2 linked regions of the Streptomyces collinus Tu 365 genome follow. The protein of the gene in region 2 binds, or shares a complex with, the protein of the main gene of each other region. Links are inferred from orthologs where the notes say so. Each region holds a gene or a part of one and is shown on either strand. Other genes may lie near its edges.

Region 1 (9,082 bases), 2.8 Mb from region 2 along the record:
CGGGGGGCGAGGTCGCCCCGGTGGCCGAGCCGCCGGAGTGGGCCGAGCAGTGGCTGTCGGGCAGACGCGGGCGCGCGGAGGGCGAACGGGCTGAGAGCGGCGGGAGTTCCGCCACCGGGTCCGCCGACCCGGAGGCGGCGCGGCGGCGGGCGGAGCGCCGGGCCGAGCGGGTGACGGCGGGCGCGACCGAGCTGGAGCAGCGCCTGTCCGACCTGTTGCGCGCCGGTCTGGCCTCGGCCGAGCAGGCGGGGTACGGCCTGTGGGACGAGACGGCGGCCCGCATGGTCGACGCGCAGGCGCCCGGACTGGCCGCCAGAGTGAGGGAGTTGGGGGCGATACCCGGTTCCGGACCCGGCTGGCCGGCCCGGCTGCTGGAGGAGTGCGCCCTGCTGCACCTGCTGGACCGGGGCTGGCTGCGGCGCGACCGGCTGCCGGACGAGCTCGCGGCCACCGTCCGCTCCCGGCTCGGTCTGCCCGCGCCGGCGGACGGCCCGCCGGTGCGCGACCGCTGGCTGGTCCTCGCGCAGTACGACACGGTGGACCCGAAACTGACGACACGCCGGATCTGGCTGCACGGCGCCGAGTCGGGCCACACCCGGCTGCTCCTGTCCTACGGCGCGGCGGGCCGGGCCCCCGAGCTGTCGCTGCCGGTCGGTCTGGCGGTGGAGGCCGACCTGACCGGGTTCCCTGGCGCCGGACAGGCCCGGGCGGCGCTGGGCGAGCGGTACGCCCCGCCCGCACCCACCGGCCTGCGCCCGCCCGGTGTGACCACGGCCGAGGCCGCGGCCCGCTACGGCGAGGCGCTGTGCGCGGACCCCTGGCTGGACTCGGTCCCGGTCACCCTGGACCGCGTCGTCCCGGCACCGGGCCCCGAACCGGGTTCCTGGCAACTGGCCGACGCGGAGGAGGACTCGGCGCTCCCGGTCGTCGCCGCCGCACCGTCCCGAGCGGGTCTGTGGCGGCTGGTCGCCCTTTCGGGCGGCGCCCCCGTCAAGGTCTTCGGCGAGTGCGGCCACCGCGGCTTCACCCCGCTGACGGCCTGGCCGCAGGGGCCGGGCGAGCCGGTGACGCTGTGCTGACGGCAACGGGACGGCCGCAGCCCGAGAGGGCGGCGGACGGGCGCGCCGCGCGGAGGGACGCGACGGGAGCGGCACGAGGAGAGCGACGGCATGACGCAAACGGCGTGAGGGAGGAGAGGGCGTGGCGGAAGAAGACGGCATGAACGGCAGCCCGGCCGCCGGGGGCGCCCCGGCAGCCGCGAGCCCCTGGGAGGATCTCGTCACCACGGCCCTCCTCGGCACCGACCGACGGCCCCCGGCGGTGGCGCCCGGCGGGCAGGCCCCGGCGGCGCTGCTGGACGCCGCCGCCGTGGCCACCGTGCGGCGGCGGGCGGGACTGCGGCCCGGGCGGGCCGCGCCCCGCCCGGAGCCCGCTCCGCGCGACCCCCGGCCCGCGCTGCCCGCGGCCGCGTCGCGCAGGCTCGCGATCCTGCTGGCCGACCGCCCCGGAGGCGGGGGCGGCGGCCGGCGCGGCAGCTCCCCGGACCTCATCGAGCTGCTCCCGCAGTGGCTCGCCGCGGCCGGCGCCCACGGGTACGCGGCACCCCCGCAGGCGCTGCCCGCGCTGCTGGACGCAGCCCGCGGCCGGACGGACCTGCGGCCGGCGGCGCTGGCGTTCGCCGGGCCCCGGGCGCTGTGGCTGGCCCGGCTGAACCCGGACTGGCGCTTCGCGCTGCGCTCGGCGCCGGGCGGCGGTGCGACCCTGCCCGACCCGGCGGACGGGGAAGCGGTGCGGCGGCTGTGGGAGGAGGGCCTGTTCGCCGAGCGGGTGGCGCTGCTGGCCGCGCTGCGCGCCCGTACGCCCGCGCCCGCCCGGGAGCTGCTGGCGTCGACCTGGCCGACGGAGCGGGCCGAGGACCGGCTGATGTTCCTCGACTCGCTGCGCACGGGCCTGTCCCTGGAGGACGAGCCGTTCCTCGAACAGGCGCTCGGTGACCGCAGCCGCAACGTCAGGTCGACGGCGGCGGAGCTGCTGTCCACGCTGCCGGGGTCGGCGCTCGCCGCGCGGATGGCGGTCCGGGCGGCGGCATGTGTGGCCCTGGACCGGACGGGGAACTCGCCGACGGTCGTCGTGGAGGCGCCACCCGAGTGCGATCCGGGCATGGAGCGTGACGGTGTGGCGGCGAAGCCTCCCACGGGCAGAGGAGAACGGTCGTGGTGGCTGGGTCAGCTGGTGGAGGCGGCACCGCTCGGCATCTGGGCGGGCCGGCTCGGCGGACGTACTCCGGAGCAGATCGTGGGGCTGCCGGTGGCGGACGACTGGCAGGCGGAGCTGCACGCGGCCTGGTGCCGGGCGGCGGTGCGCCAGGGCGACGCCGTGTGGTCGAGGGCACTGCTCGGCACGCCGTCGGCCCCGGAGGCCGGCGGGCCGGGAGCGGTGTCGCTGGCGGAGCGGGCGAAGCTGCTGGGCGCGCTGGAGCCGGAGGAGCGGGCCGTGTGGGTGGCCGGGTTCATCGCGACGCACGGCCTGTCGGAGGCGTTCCAGCTGCTCGGGGTGTGCGCGGTCCCATGGGCCGCCCCGCTCGGCCGGTCCGTGGTGGACGCCCTGGACATCGCACGGGACGCGGGCAGTTACCCCTGGAGTTTCAGCGGGGTGATGGGACTGGCCGAGCGCTGCCTGGACCCGGCGGAGGCCACCCGCCTGGAGGGCCTGCTCACGCTGCCCGACGAGCGGGAGGACGCGTCGCCGGGCGCCGGGGGCTACTGGGCCGAGGCGTTCCAGCGGCTCACCGCCACGCTGCGGCTGCGGGCGGCGATGGCCGCGGAACTGCGGCCGGAGACGCCGAGCCGCCCCGGGTCACCGCTGCCGTCCGGGCCGCTTCAGGGGTACGGCGGCTAGGCGGGCTGCCGGACGTTGCCGCGCACCCAGTCCACGATCTCGGTGGTGGTCGCACCGGGAGTGAAGATCGCCGCGACACCCTTCTCCTTCAGCGGCGGGATGTCCTCCTCCGGGATGATGCCGCCGCCGAAGACGAGGATGTCCGCGGCGTCGCGCTCCTTGAGGAGGTCGATGACGGCGGCGAAGAGGGTGTTGTGGGCACCGGAGAGGATGGACAGGCCGATCGCGTCGGCGTCCTCCTGGATGGCGGTGTCGACGATCTGCTCCGGCGTCTGGTGCAGGCCGGTGTAGATGACCTCCATACCTCCGTCGCGCAGCGCCCGCGCGATGACCTTGGCCCCGCGATCGTGGCCGTCGAGCCCCGGCTTCGCCACCACCACGCGGATCGGACCGGCTGCCACACCCATCACTGCCTCCATCAAGCGACCACGGAAGCGACCGCTTCCGCTCGTACCGACAAGTACCGCATATCTGGCACGTTCCGCCACCCGTGGGCAAGTGAACGAACGTTATCTCCAGCATCGCGCAACCGGCGGTTTTACGGTGCGGACAGAGGGGGAAATCACACGGTGGGACATGAGGGCACACGGGGGACCGAGCCGTCCCCCGGGTGCCGACAGGAGGTCGGCCAATGAAGGTCACCGGGGTACTTCCGCTCTTCCTCCCGTTCTACCGGCGCCTGTGGCCCGGCAGACTGGTCGACCTCTCCATGACACTGTTCAAGGCGACCGCGCTGGAGGCCGCGATCCTGGCCGGCCACCTGCTGCTGTATCCGACCGGCCTGGTCCAGGAACGCCGCTGCGCCCCGCTGGCCGCCGGGGAGGGCACGACGCGACTGCCCGCCCGCCCGGGCCCGCCGGTGGTGCTGCTGCACGGGTTCATCGACAACCGCTCCGTCTTCGTCCTGCTGCGCCGCAGTCTGGTCCGCAACGGCGGGCAGCGCGTCGAGTCGCTGAACTACTCCCCGCTGACCTGCGACATCCGGACCGCCGCCGAACTGCTGGGCCGGCACATCGAGGAGATCTGCGCCCGCACGGGCAGTGACCGCGTGGACATCGTGGGCCACAGCCTCGGCGGTCTGATCGCGCGTTATTACGTGCAGTGTCTGGGCGGTGACCTGAGGGTGCGCACGTTGGTCACGCTGGGCACCCCGCACTCCGGCACCCGGGCCGTGCCGCTGGCCAGCGCGCATCCGATCGTGCGGCAGATGCGTCCGGGCTCCGAGGTGATCGAGGAGCTGGCCCGGCCCGCGCCCGGCTGCCGCACCCGCTTCGTCAGCTTCTGGAGCGACCTGGACTCCGTGATGGATCCGCTGGAGGCCGCCTGCGTCGACCATCCCGACCTGGACGCGCTGAACGTGCGCGTGACCGGGATCGGGCACCTGGCCCTGCCGGTGCACCCGGCCGTCGCGGCCGGGATACGCGAGGCCCTGGAGGCCGCGCGGGCCGAGGAGACGGTCGCGGGCGGCCTGACGGTGGCCTGACGGCACCCCGGGAGCGGCTCCGGCCGGGCGCCCGGACGGGCGAACGGGTGGTTCGCCGGACCTCACGGCAGGCGACACAGCCGTCCCACAGGTGACCCACCGTCACCCATCATCGAACGCATTTCGAACACAAAGCCAAACTCGCGTCCGCCGTCCCCCGAAACACGGGCGATTGCCCGTTTCCGGCCAACGCGAAACCAGCCGAAGATTGTCGCGCCCGCATACCGCCGGGTACAGTCGCCGCACTGCTCTGGCAGCCCCTGTTGTCGAGGCGAAAGAGAAGTTGGTGAACGACCGTCACCCGTCGGGGAGTACGACCACCCCGGCCCCGGCTTCCGACGCCTCCGCCACGCACTACGCGCCGTACGGGACCCAGGAAGCCCACTACGGCGACTTCACCACGTACGGCGGACACGACGCCACCGGTTTCACGGCCGGTTCCACCGGCACCGGAACCTTCGCGGGCGACCCGCTCTTCGGCAGCCTCCCGGACGGCGACCAGCACACCTACGCCGCCACCCAGTGGGGCACCGGCACCGGCCACACCCCGGGCTACGACTCGTACCCGGCCCAGCACCACACGGCCTACGACTCCGGCACCTACGACAGCACCGCCTGGACGGTTCCCGCACAGGCCACCGGGCACGACGTCAGCGGCCAGTGGGACGCCGGCGCCTGGGCGCAGGCCGGACAGCCGGGCCACGACGGCCGGTCCGCCGTCGCCGAGCCCACCCAGCAGTGGGACTGGAACGCCCAGGCGTTCGACACGGGTGCCTACGACGCCACGCAGTGGAACTCCGACGGCACGGCCGCGGCGCACGAGCAGCTTGCCGAACCGTTCGACCAGCAGGCCACGGCCACGTTCGAGCAGGTCGGCGAAGCGCAGGCGACCACCGCCTTCGAGCATGCGTCCTACGAGGACACCGCCTACGGCGAAGCCGGCCACCTCGGCACACCGGACGACACGGCCACCGAGGACGACGAGCCGGGCTCCACGGGCGAACTGCCCGCCGTGTCCGACCTGCTCGACGACCAGGAGGAGACGACTCCGGCCCCGGCGTCCCGCGCGGGCTCGCGCGGCGCCGCGCGCTCCCGGCGCCGTACGCCCCCCAAGCGCTCCGCGCTGCTGACCATCGCCGTGCCCTCGGCCTGTGTGATGGGGGTGGCCGGGATCGCGGCCGCCTCCGTCGGCGGTCTGACGGGCGACGGCGGCAGCAACACCACCACCACCGCCCTGGACGCGCACGCGGTGAAACCGTCCGTCGCCAACAGCAAGCTGGACGCCCAGCTCCGCACGCTCTCCGCCGGGGCCGACGACTTCGCCGACCGGGCCAGCCGTACGCAGGACCGCATCGACCTTAAGGCGCAGCAGGAACTCCAGCAGAAGAAGGCGGCCGCCCAGGCCGCGCTCAAGGAGCGGCTGCGCCCCAAGTTCGCGCTGCCGGTCGCGCAGCGCGGGCTCAGCGCCTACTTCGGCCAGGCCGGTGTGAACTGGATGTCCGTGCACACGGGCATCGACTTCCCGGTCTCGTACGGCACCACCGTCATGTCCGCCGTCGACGGCGTCGTCTCCACGAAGTGGAACAGCGCCTACGGCAACATGATGATCGTGACGGCGAAGGACGGCACGGAGACCTGGTACTGCCACCTCTCCAGCTACCGCGTCGCCTCCGGCACGAGCGTCAAGGCCGGCCAGCCGATCGCCTTCTCGGGCAACTCGGGCAACTCCACCGGCCCGCACCTGCACTTCGAGGTCCGGCCCGCGGGCGGGGCGGCCATAGACCCCCTGCCGTGGCTGCGCAGCCACGGTCTCGACCCGACCTGATCCGAACCTGATCCGGGCCGATCCGACGTGGTCCGGCCTGAATCGACCTGACCTTCGAGCCCCGCCGGTCCGGCGGGGCTCGAGGTGTCTACAGCTTCTCCACCGGCGCGTACCGCAGCAGCAGCCGCTTCGGCTTGCCGTCCCCGAAGTCGATCGTCGCCTGGGCCTTGTCCTCCACGCCCGAGACCGCGACGACTGTGCCGAGCCCGAACTGGTCGTGGGTGACCCGGTCGCCGACGGCGAGGGACACGGCCGGCTTCTCGGCGGCCCGCCGGGTGGCGAACCCGGACGCGCCGGCCGCCGAGGAGCGGGACCGGGACGAGGAGAGCGAGGCCGCGATCCCGGAGACCGGCGCGGCGGACCGCGGCGCCGGAGCGCCCGTCCGCTTCCACTCCAGGTGGGCGGTCGGGATCTCCTCGAGGAAGCGGGAGGGCGGGTTGTACGAGGGCTGCCCCCAGGCGCTGCGCATCGCCGAACGCGTGAGGTAGAGCCGCTCACGGGCGCGCGTGATGCCGACGTAGGCCAGGCGCCGCTCCTCCTCCAGCTCCTTGGTCTGGCCGAGGGCGCGCATGTGCGGGAAGACGCCGTCCTCCATGCCGGTCAGGAAGACGACCGGGAACTCCAGCCCCTTGGCGGTGTGGAGGGTCATCAGGGTGATGACGCCGGCGCCGTCCTCCTCGTCCGGGATCTGGTCGGAGTCGGCGACCAGCGCGACCTGCTCCAGGAAGTCGGCCAGCGTGCCGGTCTCGCCCTCGCCGCGCTCCTGCTCGAACTCCAGGGCCACGGCCGCGAGTTCCTGGAGGTTCTCGATGCGGGTCTCGTCCTGCGGGTCGGTGGACGCCTGCAACTCGGCCAGGTAGCCGGTGCGTTCCAGTATCGCCTCCAGGACCGTGGCCGGTCCGGCGCCGGACTCCACGATCGTGCGGAGGTCCTCCATCAGCACGTTGAACCGCCTGACGGCGTTCGTCGACCGCGCGGCCATGCCGTACGCCTCGTCCACCCGCTTCAGCGCCTGCGGGAAGCTGATCTTCTCGCGCTGGGCGAGGGCGTCGATCATCGCCTCCGCGCGGTCGCCGATGCCCCGCTTGGGGACGTTGAGGATGCGGCGCAGCGGCACCGAGTCCTCGGGGTTGGCGAGGACCCGCAGGTAGGCCAGGACGTCGCGGACCTCCTTGCGCTCGTAGAAGCGCACACCGCCGACGACCTTGTAGGGCAGGCCGACACGGATGAAGACCTCTTCGAAGACACGGGACTGGGCGTTGGTGCGGTAGAAGACGGCGACGTCCCCGGCCTTCGCCTCGCCCGCGTCGGTGAGGCGGTCTATCTCGTCGGCGACGAACTGGGCCTCGTCGTGCTCGGTGTCCGCCACGTAGCCGGTGATCCGCGCGCCCTGGCCGGCGTTGGTCCACAGGTTCTTCGGACGGCGGGACTCGTTGCGCTCGATGACCGCGTTGGCCGCCGAGAGGATCGTCTGGGTGGAGCGGTAGTTCTGCTCCAGCAGGATCGTCGTGGCGTCCGGGTAGTCCTCCTCGAACTGGAGGATGTTGCGGATGGTCGCGCCGCGGAAGGCGTAGATCGACTGGTCCGCGTCACCGACCACGCAGAGTTCGGCGGGCGGCAGGTCGGCCTCGCCCGGCGGCACGTCCACCGGGTGCTCGGCGGTGCCGACGAGTTCGCGCACCAGCGCGTACTGGGCGTGGTTGGTGTCCTGGTACTCGTCGACCAGGACGTGCCGGAAGCGGCGGCGGTAGTGCTCGGCGACGTCCGGGAAGGCGCGCAGCAGGTTGACCGTCGTCATGATCAGGTCGTCGAAGTCGAGCGCGTTGGCCTCGCGCAGCCGCGACTGGTAGAGCGCGTAGGCCTGCGCGAGGGTCTTCTCGAAGCCGTCGGTGGCCTGGGCGGCGAAGTCCTCCTCGTCGATCAGCTCGTTCTTGAGGTTGCTGATCTTGGCGCTGAAGGACTTGGGCGGGAACCGCTTGGGGTCGAGGTCGAGGTCCCGGCAGACCAGGGCCATCAGGCGCTTGCTGTCGGCGGCGTCGTAGATCGAGAAGGACGAGGTGAAGCCCAGCCTCTTCGACTCGCGCCGCAGGATCCGCACGCACGCGCTGTGGAAGGTCATGACCCACATCGCGTTCGCGCGCGGGCCGACGAGCTGCTCCACGCGCTCCTTCATCTCGCCCGCGGCCTTGTTCGTGAAGGTGATCGCGAGGATCTGGCCGGGGTGCACGTGCCGCTCGGCGAGCAGGTGGGCGATGCGGTGGGTGAGCACCCGGGTCTTGCCCGAGCCCGCGCCGGCGACGATGAGCAGCGGTGAGCCGGCGTGGACGACGGCCGCGCGCTGGTTCTCGTTCAGCCCGTCGAGGAGGGCGGCCGCGTCGAGCGCGGGGCGGGGGGCTCCGTCGCGGTAGTGGGCGTCACGGTCCGGCGGCACGTCGAACTTCCCGCCGAACAGATCGTCCGGAACGGGCTCCGGCGCGTGATCGTCCTCGGGCGGCGGCGGGTGCTCCTCCTCGTGCCCGCGAGGGGCCTGGAGGTCCGCCAGGAAGCTGTCGTCAAAGAGGCTGCTCATCGCTCTACGAGTTTAGGGCGCCGCACCGACAACCGGATCCCGCCCCGGAAACCCGGCCCGCGCGGGGGCCGCAACCGGACACGGCGCACCGCGCCCGGCCGTCGCGCCGAGGACGCCGACATGGCCCTCACGCTGCGAGAGCGCCCTGTCACACCGGTGTGAAACCGGCGCCAGGTCACGGAAATGTATCGGACATAAGGCACACCAACCTTCACAGGAGTCACACGAGTTGGCTAAGTTGCCGTCAGGCCGCACGCACCCCTTCCGGCGAACGTCGCCGGGCGTCGCGGCCTCCGCCGAGTCCGGT
Region 2 (9,025 bases):
GCCGACGCCCCGGGATCCTCATCGGTCCGTACTGACGGGTGCGTCGCAGCCAGGGAGTACTCCCCTCCGTACGGAAGACAGTACCCCAATCACCAAGGAAAGGTAAAGTGCTAGGTAAAGCTACTGCCAAATCAGCAGCTCATGGGCACTTTACTTACGCTTGGTGCGGGCTTCTGTCAGCTCGGTGAGCACCTGCTCCAGGACCCTGCTGCCGGGCGGCACCAGACAGGGCTCGTACGTCCAGGCGTGACCGACCCACGGGTCGGCGAGGTGGTCGCAGGGCACGGGGGTGAGTCGCATGAGCGAACGCCACAGCGGGTCGAGCAACGGGCCGTAGGCCTCGGCGTCCTCGCGGTCCGCGACCATCAGCAGGTGCACGCCGACGGCCGGTCCCTCGTCGGCGAGATAGCGCAACCGGGTCACGGCCCGGTCGTCGAATCCGTGCGGGAAGTCGTTGACGATCAGCAGCTGCTGGGCGGCGTCGACGTCCGGCGGCAGCGCTTCGGCCGCCCCGCCCCGCACCGCCATCTGCGTGAGGTCGACCCGGCGGGTGAGCCGCTCCAGCACCTCGGCCACGCCCGCGGCGCCACTCGCGGGCGCCGCCGCCACGGCGCCCGTCCGGACGAGCGGCAGCAGCGCTTCGGCGCCGGCTCCGGCCGCGTCGACGACCTGGACGGCGAACTCCCCCGCCGGGTGGACGGCGAGCAGCCGGGCCGCGAGTGCCACGGCGCTCTCCATGGCCAGCCGGCGCGCGGAAGGGGAGTCGTGGACGGTGCCGTCGGGTCCCTCCAGGGGCCCGCTGTCGATCCACAGTCCTCGCTCCAGCGGGAGCCTGGCCAGCAGCGGGATGCGCAGCAGCGCGCTCTCGGGGAGGCAGAGGTCGCCGAGTCGCAGGGCCATGGGGGGCTCGGCCGGTACCCGGTAGCCGTGCCAGACGGGGTTGTCCCAGCGGGCGAAGGCCGGCGGGAGCGCCGGCTCGACGACCTCGGACTCGGCGGTGAGCTGGGCGAGGTCGCGGTCGAAGGCGGCCCGCGCCTGGTCGGAGAGCTGGGTGTGCCGGGCCTGGGCCGCCTCGCGCGCGGCCTCTCCCGTGCCCCCGAGCCGGTTGCGGGGATCGGCCAGGGCCTGGTCGAGTTCCTTCTCCAGCCGGGAGTCGGCGAACTCGACGGCGCCGCGGTACGCGGCCGTGGTGCGGGCCAGGTCCTCGAACATGCCCCAGACCTGGTTGTACAGCCGCTCCTCCATCGACCAGCCGACCGCGTCGCCCGCCACCGGCGGCGTGGGCTGCCCGGCCGGGGCCGGTGCCTCCGGGGACGGGGACGGCGCGGCGCCGGCACGGCGGTGGGGGTGGCTGTAGTCAATCGGGCCGCCGGGGGCGTCCTGGGACCGCGGCGCCGGTACAGCGCGGGCGAGGCTCGCGGCCACCGCCTCCTGGATGACAGCGGCGAGTTCCCCGGCTCCGGCCAGGCCCTGGTCGGCCAGGAGTGCGGGGAGGCCCAGGGCGTAGCCCTGTCCCACCGCGCGGACCTTCCAGGTGTCGTTCCTGCGGTACAGCTCCAGCGCGACGACGGCCGACTCGGCGTCCAGGCCGGTGAGGGTGAACCGGGCGATCTCGGTGCCGTCCGGGGCGGTGACCGCCGTCTGCGGGGCGGCGACCGCGCCGAACCGGAGGGGGCACCCGGGCTGCGTGGGCAGCGCCAGGAGGACCGAGACGCGCTGGACCGCCTCCGGGAGGGCGGCCAGGTCGACGGCGATCCGGTGGTCGGCGGCGGCCTGCCCGGACACCTCGATCCCGGGCAGGTGGGGGGCGCCGGGGTGGGCCACCCACTCGGCGCCGCGCACGGTGCCGTGCTCGTCGCCGAGCGCGGCACCCGCGAGGACCGGTACGCCGGCGGAGACCCGGATCTCCACCCGGGTCCGGGACAGCGGGTGGTTCTGCCCCCGCACCAGCTCGGCCGTCATCGCCGTCGCCCCCCCTGTGTGGTGTTGTCGTGCGCTGCGCCGTGCGGGGTGGTCGCCCTACAGGTGCGGCAGGATCGTCGGCATCAGGTCCTGGAAGGTGCGGCCCTTGGCGGGCTCGCCGAGTGCGGTCATCGTCCAGCCCGAGCCCACGCGGTGCACCTTGGCCATGATCTGGGCGGTGTACGCGCCGCCGCCCGCCAGCGTGTAGCGGGCGAGTTCCTGGCCGTTGGTCTCGTCCACCAGGCGGCAGAACGCGTTCTGCACCTCCTGGAACGTCTGACCGGTGAAGGAGTTCACGGTGAAGACGATCTGGTCGATGTGGACCGGGACCCGCTGCAGGTCGACCAGGATGGCCTCGTCGTCGCCGCCCTGGCCGGAGCCGCCGACGAGGTTGTCTCCGGTGTGGCGCACGGAGCCGTCGTCGCTGACCAGGTGGCGGAAGAAGACGACGTCGACCGGCTGCTTCTCGGCGAAGAGGACGGCCGAGGCGTCCAGGTCGATCTCCTGCGTGCGCGAGCCGAACAGGCCCCGGCGCTTCGCCGCCTGCCAGCCGAGACCCATACGGACGGCGGTCAGGGTGGCGCCGTCCTTCTTCTCCAGGCTGATGGCCTGACCCTTGGACAGATTGACGGTCACGGCTGTCTTCCCCTCTCGTTTTCCCCTGTTGCCGCGCAGCGCGCGGTTGCCAGAACCCTACGCAGGAGCACTGACAGTGCCGAACCCCGGCCCACGGTTTGTGTCGGTGTTGCAACACAGCGCGCGGACACCGGGGTCCGGTGGGGCCGTTAGGGCCGCCGGGGAGTCAGGCGATGCCTGCCTCCCGCATCTGGCGCAGCTCCTTCTTCATCTCGGAGACCTCGTCACGCAGCCGGGCGGCGATCTCGAACTTCAGCTCGGCTGCGGCCGCCCGCATCCGGTCCGTCATCTCCTCGATCTGCTCGGCGAGCTCGGCCGCGGGACGGTCCGTCGGCACCGTGGCCGTCTTGCCCTTGGCGGCCTTGCCCGCCTTCGCGCCCTTGAGCGACTTGTCGCCCAGCGACGGCACGGGTGCCTTGGCGCTCTTGCCGTCCTTGGGGTTGCGGTAGCCGGTGCCGAGGAGCTGTTCGGTGTCGACCTCCTCGCGGGCGATCTGCGCGACGATGTCGTTGATCTTCTTGCGCAGCGGCTGCGGGTCGATGCCGTTGGCCTTGTTGTAGGCGACCTGCTTCTCCCGGCGCCGGTTGGTCTCGTCGATGGCCTTCTCCATCGCCGGGGTGATCTTGTCGGCGTACATGTGGACCTGGCCGGAGACGTTGCGCGCCGCGCGGCCGATGGTCTGGATGAGGGAGGTCCCGGAGCGCAGGAAGCCCTCCTTGTCGGCGTCGAGGATGGCCACCAGGGACACCTCGGGCAGGTCGAGGCCCTCGCGCAGGAGGTTGATGCCGACCAGGACGTCGAACTCACCGGCGCGCAGCTCACGCAGCAGCTCGACCCGGCGCAGGGTGTCGACGTCGCTGTGCAGGTAGCGCACCTGGATGCCCATTTCCAGGAAGTAGTCGGTGAGGTCCTCGGCCATCTTCTTGGTCAGCGTGGTGACCAGGACGCGCTCGTCCTTCTCGGTGCGGGTGCGGATCTCGTGCACCAGGTCGTCGATCTGGCCCTCGGTGGGCTTGACCACCACCTCCGGGTCGACCAGACCCGTCGGCCGGATGATCTGCTCGACGACGCCGTCGCCGCGGGAGAGCTCGTAGGCGCCCGGGGTCGCCGACAGGTAGACCGTCTGCCCGATCCGCCCCTGGAACTCCTCCCACTTCAGCGGGCGGTTGTCCAGCGCGGAGGGCAGCCGGAAGCCGTGGTCGACGAGCGTGCGCTTGCGGGAGGCGTCGCCCTCGTACATGGCACCGATCTGCGGCACGGTGACGTGCGACTCGTCGATGACGAGCAGGAAGTCGTCCGGGAAGTAGTCCAGCAGGGTGTTGGGCGGGGAGCCCGGCAGACGCCCGTCGAAGTGCATCGAGTAGTTCTCCACGCCGGAGCAGGTGCCGATCTGGCGGAGCATCTCGATGTCGTAGGTGGTGCGCATCCGCAGACGCTGGGCCTCCAGCAGCTTGCCCTGCTTCTCCAGCTCGGCCAGCCGCTCCACCAGCTCCTTCTCGATGTCGTTGACGGCCCGCTCCATGCGCTCGGGTCCCGCGACGTAGTGGGAGGCGGGGAAGACGTACAGCTGCTGGTCGTCGCTGATGATCTCGCCGGTGATCGGGTGGAGCGTGGACAGCGCCTCGATCTCGTCGCCGAACATCTCGATGCGGACGGCCAGCTCCTCGTAGACCGGGAAGATCTCGATGGTGTCGCCGCGCACCCGGAAGGTGCCGCGGCTGAAGGCCACGTCGTTGCGCGTGTACTGGATGTCGACGAAGCGGCGCAGCAGCTGGTCGCGGTCGATCTCGTCGCCGACCCGCAGGGGGACCATGCGGTCCACGTACTCCTGCGGCGTGCCCAGGCCGTAGATGCAGGAGACCGAGGCCACCACGATGACGTCGCGGCGGGTGAGCAGCGAGTTCGTCGCCGAGTGACGCAGCCGCTCGACCTCCTCGTTGATCGAGGAGTCCTTCTCGATGTAGGTGTCCGACTGCGGGACGTAGGCCTCGGGCTGGTAGTAGTCGTAGTACGAGACGAAGTACTCGACCGCGTTGTTCGGGAGGAGCTCGCGGAACTCGTTGGCCAGCTGGGCGGCCAGCGTCTTGTTCGGCGCCATCACGAGGGTGGGGCGCTGGAGCTTCTCGATCATCCAGGCGGTGGTGGCGGACTTTCCGGTGCCGGTCGCGCCCAGCAGGACGACATCCTTCTCGCCGGCCTCGATGCGCTTGGCCAGGTCGGCGATGGCCGCCGGCTGGTCGCCGCCGGGCTGGTAGGGACTGACGACCTCGAAAGGCGCCACCGTGCGTTCGATGTGAGAGACGGGCCGCATGCCATCAACCGTACGACCCTCCACTGACAACCGGTTCCGGTCAGCGGTTCTACGGGGTGCGGGAGGCGTGGTGGCGCTCGTGCCGGACCGGCCGGCGGGCGGTGTGGGGCTGCGTTCGGCGGTCCTGGTGGGAGGGCACGGCGGCGGCCGGGACGCCCGGCTTCTCCTCGACGGGGGAACGGGCCGGGTTCCCCGTGATCATCAGGGGGTCGCGCATCACGACGACGCCCGCGATGAGCAGGAAGACGAGCGGGCCGATGAGCATGGGGGCGAGGACGTCGGCCCCGGAGCCGGTCGTGGCGGCGCTGGGCGGGGTGTGGAGGTGGACGTCGAGGGCGGCCATGCCCATGTAGTGCATGCCGCTGACGGCGAGGCCCATCACGAGGCTGGCGCCCACGCTCCACAGGAAGCCACGGACGCGGCCGGCCGCCCACAGGGCGGCCGTGGCGGCCACGACCGCTATGACGACGGAGGCGGCGACGGTGAGGGTGTTGTACGTGAACCTGCCGTCGAACTGCATGCCGGCCATGCCCAGGTAGTGCATCGAGGCGACGCCCAGACCGGTGATCGTGCCGCCGGTGAACAAGGCGGTGCCGGTGGCGCCCCGGTAGCCGACGATGAAGATCCCGACGCCCACCATGACGACGGCGAGGGCGAGGCTCGCATAGGTGATCGGCTGGTCGTAGTGGATCGGCGTCTCCTTGATGCTGAAGCCGATCATGGCGACGAAGTGCATGGTCCAGATACCGGAGCCGATCGCGGCCGAGCCGAGGGCCAGCCAGGCGGGCCGCCGGGAGTGCGTGACCAGCAAGGATCTCGTGGTGCAGCGCAGGCCGAGGGCGCCACCGAGGCAGGCCATCAGATAGGCCACCAACGGGGTGACGGCCCCGTAACTGAATCCGTCGACCGTGCCCTGCATGCGCGGCTGCCCTTCCGCCCTGTTCCGTCCCGGAATATCCGACTTGCGCCCCCGTCCCAGGACCGCGGGGGCGACCAGGGTTGACGCTGAGAGTATGACCCCCACCGGAATGGTCGAACGATTTTCCGGCAAAGAAACACGGTCTTGCCCCACTTGTGCGGCACTCGTGAGCGGACTTGCACGCTGTCGTTCACCGGGTGGCCGCTCCGCGCACGCGTGCTCTTACCGTCTGCTGTCAAGCTGGTGCTGTCGGTAACCGATCGACGCGAGGAGACCGCATGTACGCGCGCGCAGTCGCCGCCACGACCACCGTGATCCTGGGTACGGCAGCCCTGCTGACCCCCCTGTCCGCGGCCGAGGCCCGGGCGGGCGAGGTCGGCCGTCCCACGGTGGTCGCACACCGTGGTGCCTCGGCCTACGCCCCCGAAAATACGCTCGCTTCCATCGACAAGGCCGCGGAGCTCGGCTTCACCTGGGTGGAGAACGACGTGCAGCGCACCAAGGACGGCGAGCTGGTCGTCATCCACGACGACAGCCTGCGGCGCACGACGGACGTCGAGAAGGTCTTCCCGGACCGGGCGCCCTGGAAGGTGAAGGACTTCACCGCCGCCGAGATCTCCCGGCTGGACGCCGGCAGCTGGTTCTCGCCCGCGTACGCGGGCACGCGCGTGCCGACGCTCGAGCAGTACATGCGCCGGGTCGAGCGCAACCACGAGAAACTGCTGCTGGAGATCAAGAACCCCGAGCTCTACCCCGGCATCGAGCAGCAGACGCTGAAGCTGCTGAGCAACGAGGGCTGGCTGGGCCCCCGGCACCACGACCGGCTGATCGTCCAGAGCTTCAGCGCCGACTCCTTGCGGACGGTGCACGAGCTGAGGCCGGCCGTCACCACCGCCTACCTCGGCAGGCCGCCCGTCGCGGAGCTGCCCGAGTACGCGCACTTCGTCGATCTGATCAATCCCTCGTACGGGTCGATCTCCGGCGCCTACGTCTCCGCGGTGCACACCTTCACCGGGCCGCACGGCAGGACGCTCGGCGTGTTCGCGTGGACGGTGGACGACCCGGCCACCGCCTGGCAGGTCGCCGGCTACGGCGTCGACGGGGTCATCACCAACCGGCCCGACGTGGTCAGGGCCGCCCTGGGGACGGACTGAGCCTCCGGGCCGGCTGCCGTGCGGCGGGCGTTGTCAGTGGCGGGTCGTACGGTGGGCGCATGGACAGCCATGGGCAGGACGAGCAGCGGGTCGTGTGGGCCGTCGTGGACACCGGCATCGGCCCGCTGATGCTGGCGGCGACCCGCGAGGGCCTGGTCAACGTGGTCTTCCACGCCTCGGACCCGGTGCGCGAGCGCGCCCTGGAGCGGCTGGCGGCCCGGCTGGGCACGGAGCTCGCCGAGGACCCGGACGCCCCGGTGCTGGCGGAGCCGATACGGCAGGTGAAGGCCTACTTCGCGGGCGATCGCCACGCCTTCGACCTGCCGCTGGACTGGTCGCTGATCTCGGGCTTCAACCGGCAGGTGCTGCGCGAGCTGGCCTCCGGCGTCCCGTACGGCACGGTGGTGGGGTACGGCGACCTGGCCGGCCGGGTGGGACAGCCGGGCGGCGCGCAGGCGGTGGGCGCCGCGATGGGGGCCAACCCGCTGCCGGTCGTCGTTCCGTGTCACCGCGTGGTGGAGAGCGACGGCGGCATAGGCGGTTTCGGCGGCGGGCTGGAGGCCAAGCGGAAGCTGCTCGCCCTGGAAGGCGTGCTGCCCGAGCCGCTGTTCTGACGGCCCGGGCGCGGCTACGTGTAGTGCCGTGCTTCGATCACGTTGCCGTCGGGGTCCCGGAAGTAGAAGGTGCCGGTGGCCGAGCCGCGGGCGCCGAAGGAGCCGTGTCCGACGTCGGTCATGGGGACGCCATGAGCGGCCAGGCGGGCCCGCAGGGCGTCGAAGCCGGCCGGTGACAGCGACAGACAGACGTGGTTCACGGGGTGGCCCGCGCTGTCGGCGGAACCGGGAAGCATGTCCATGCGCGGCGCCAGCCCGTACGGCGCGAGGTCAAGGATGGTCTCCTCGTTGACGCGCACCGAGGGGAACGACACCCTGCCCGCGGCGAACTCCCCGACCCTCACGGGTTCGAGGCCCACGGACTCCTGGTAGAAGCGGGCCGCCGCGACCGGGTCGGTCACCCACAGCACGACGTGGTCGAGACGGACGGTGTGGTCGGTCATGCCGTCCAGGCTGGTGGCATCCCCCACAGACGGCAAGCGTTTAGCCGGAGGTGCCGCCCGCCAGAGATGAGGAAGGACCGACGGACAGGAGGCGGGCGCGTGGTGCTGGTGGTGTCGCAGGAAGTCCGGGAGGCGATCGACGCGCGGCGGCCGGTGGTGGCGCTGGAGTCGACCATCATCGCGCACGGGCTGCCCCGCCCGCGCAACCTCCAGGTGGCGCTGGAGCTGGAGGACGTGGTGCGGCGGGAGGGCGCCGTCCCCGCCACCATTGCCGTGCTGGACGGGCAGCCGCACATCGGCCTCGACAAGGAACAGCTCGAACGGGTCGCCAACGAGGACGGCATCCGCAAGCTGGGCCACCGCGACCTGCCGCCCGCCGTGGCGGCCGGGGCGAGCGGGGCGACCACGGTGTCGGCGACCGCACAGCTCGCGGCGCTCGCGGGCGTCCGCGTTTTCGCCACGGGCGGCCTGGGCGGCGTGCACCGGCAGTGGACGGTCACCCAGGACGAGTCCGCCGACCTCGGCCTGCTGGCACGGACCCGGATCACGGTGGTGTGCGCGGGCGTGAAGTCGATCCTGGACGTGCCCGCCACCCTGCAGCGTCTGGAGACCCTGGGCGTGACCGTCGCCGGGTACGGCACCGACCGGTTCCCCGGCTTCTACCTGTCCGACTCCGGTCACTCGGTCGACTGGACCCTGGACAGCCCGGAGCAGGTGGCCGAGGTGATGCGGGCACAGGACGCGCTGCACGCCCCGGACGCGGCACTGATCGTCGCCAATCCCGTACCGGAGGAGCAGCAGCTCGATCCCGGACTGCACGCACGCGTGCTCGCCGACGCCCTGCGCGCCTGCGAGGAGGAGGGCGTCACCGGCCAGGCGGTCACGCCGTTCCTCCTCGACCACCTGGTCCGGCACACGGACGGGGCCTCGTTGGAGGCCAACCTGGCGGCGGTGCGCGGCAATGTGCGGCTGGCGGCACGGATCGC

What was found.
Region 1: the proteins of uvrB (region 2) and pcrA are in contact, whole or in part, in a crystal structure (PDB 7EGT), measured with the Thermus thermophilus proteins. The link is inferred for Streptomyces collinus Tu 365 from one-to-one orthologs. Residues at the interface, in WP_096411307.1 of Thermus thermophilus: Glu23, Leu25, Arg26, Asp27, Gly28, Glu29, Arg30, Phe31, Arg55, Glu326, Asp327, Phe328, Glu379, Ser382, Gln383, His398, Gly400, Arg401; in WP_096412145.1 of Thermus thermophilus: His654, Arg656, Phe657, Gln666, Asp668, Glu669, Lys680, Arg681, Leu682, Ser683, Lys685, Tyr686, Ala687.

The regions. Positions count from the first base shown.
Region 1 is NC_021985.1:5,172,613-5,181,694, reverse strand. The notes cover bases 6,036-9,082. They hold pcrA (DNA helicase PcrA), read right to left. Parts: upstream 8,776-9,082; coding sequence 6,295-8,775; downstream 6,036-6,294. Other genes in these bases: B446_RS22645 (M23 family metallopeptidase), read left to right, coding at 6,036-6,206. Outside these bases: B446_RS22665 (SWIM zinc finger family protein), read left to right, coding at 1-1,079; B446_RS22660 (DUF5691 domain-containing protein), read left to right, coding at 1,219-2,898; B446_RS22655 (cobalamin B12-binding domain-containing protein), read right to left, coding at 2,895-3,305; B446_RS22650 (esterase/lipase family protein), read left to right, coding at 3,530-4,381; more of B446_RS22645, read left to right, coding at 4,668-6,035. UniProt on the Escherichia coli protein: A helicase with DNA-dependent ATPase activity. Unwinds DNA duplexes with 3'-5' polarity. Translocates on single-stranded DNA with 3'-5' polarity. Initiates unwinding more efficiently from a nicked substrate than double-stranded DNA.
Region 2 is NC_021985.1:2,389,825-2,398,849, forward strand. The notes cover bases 2,338-5,327. They hold uvrB (excinuclease ABC subunit UvrB), read right to left. Parts: upstream 4,910-5,327; coding sequence 2,765-4,909; downstream 2,338-2,764. Other genes in these bases: B446_RS10195 (TerD family protein), read right to left, coding at 2,338-2,598; B446_RS10205 (MHYT domain-containing protein), read right to left, coding at 4,959-5,327. Outside these bases: B446_RS10190 (TerD family protein), read right to left, coding at 151-1,962; more of B446_RS10195, read right to left, coding at 2,020-2,337; more of B446_RS10205, read right to left, coding at 5,328-5,828; B446_RS10210 (glycerophosphodiester phosphodiesterase), read left to right, coding at 6,107-6,982; B446_RS10215 (methylated-DNA--[protein]-cysteine S-methyltransferase), read left to right, coding at 7,042-7,596; B446_RS10220 (VOC family protein), read right to left, coding at 7,611-8,039; B446_RS10225 (pseudouridine-5'-phosphate glycosidase), read left to right, coding at 8,139-9,025. UniProt on the Escherichia coli protein: The UvrABC repair system catalyzes the recognition and processing of DNA lesions. A damage recognition complex composed of 2 UvrA and 2 UvrB subunits scans DNA for abnormalities.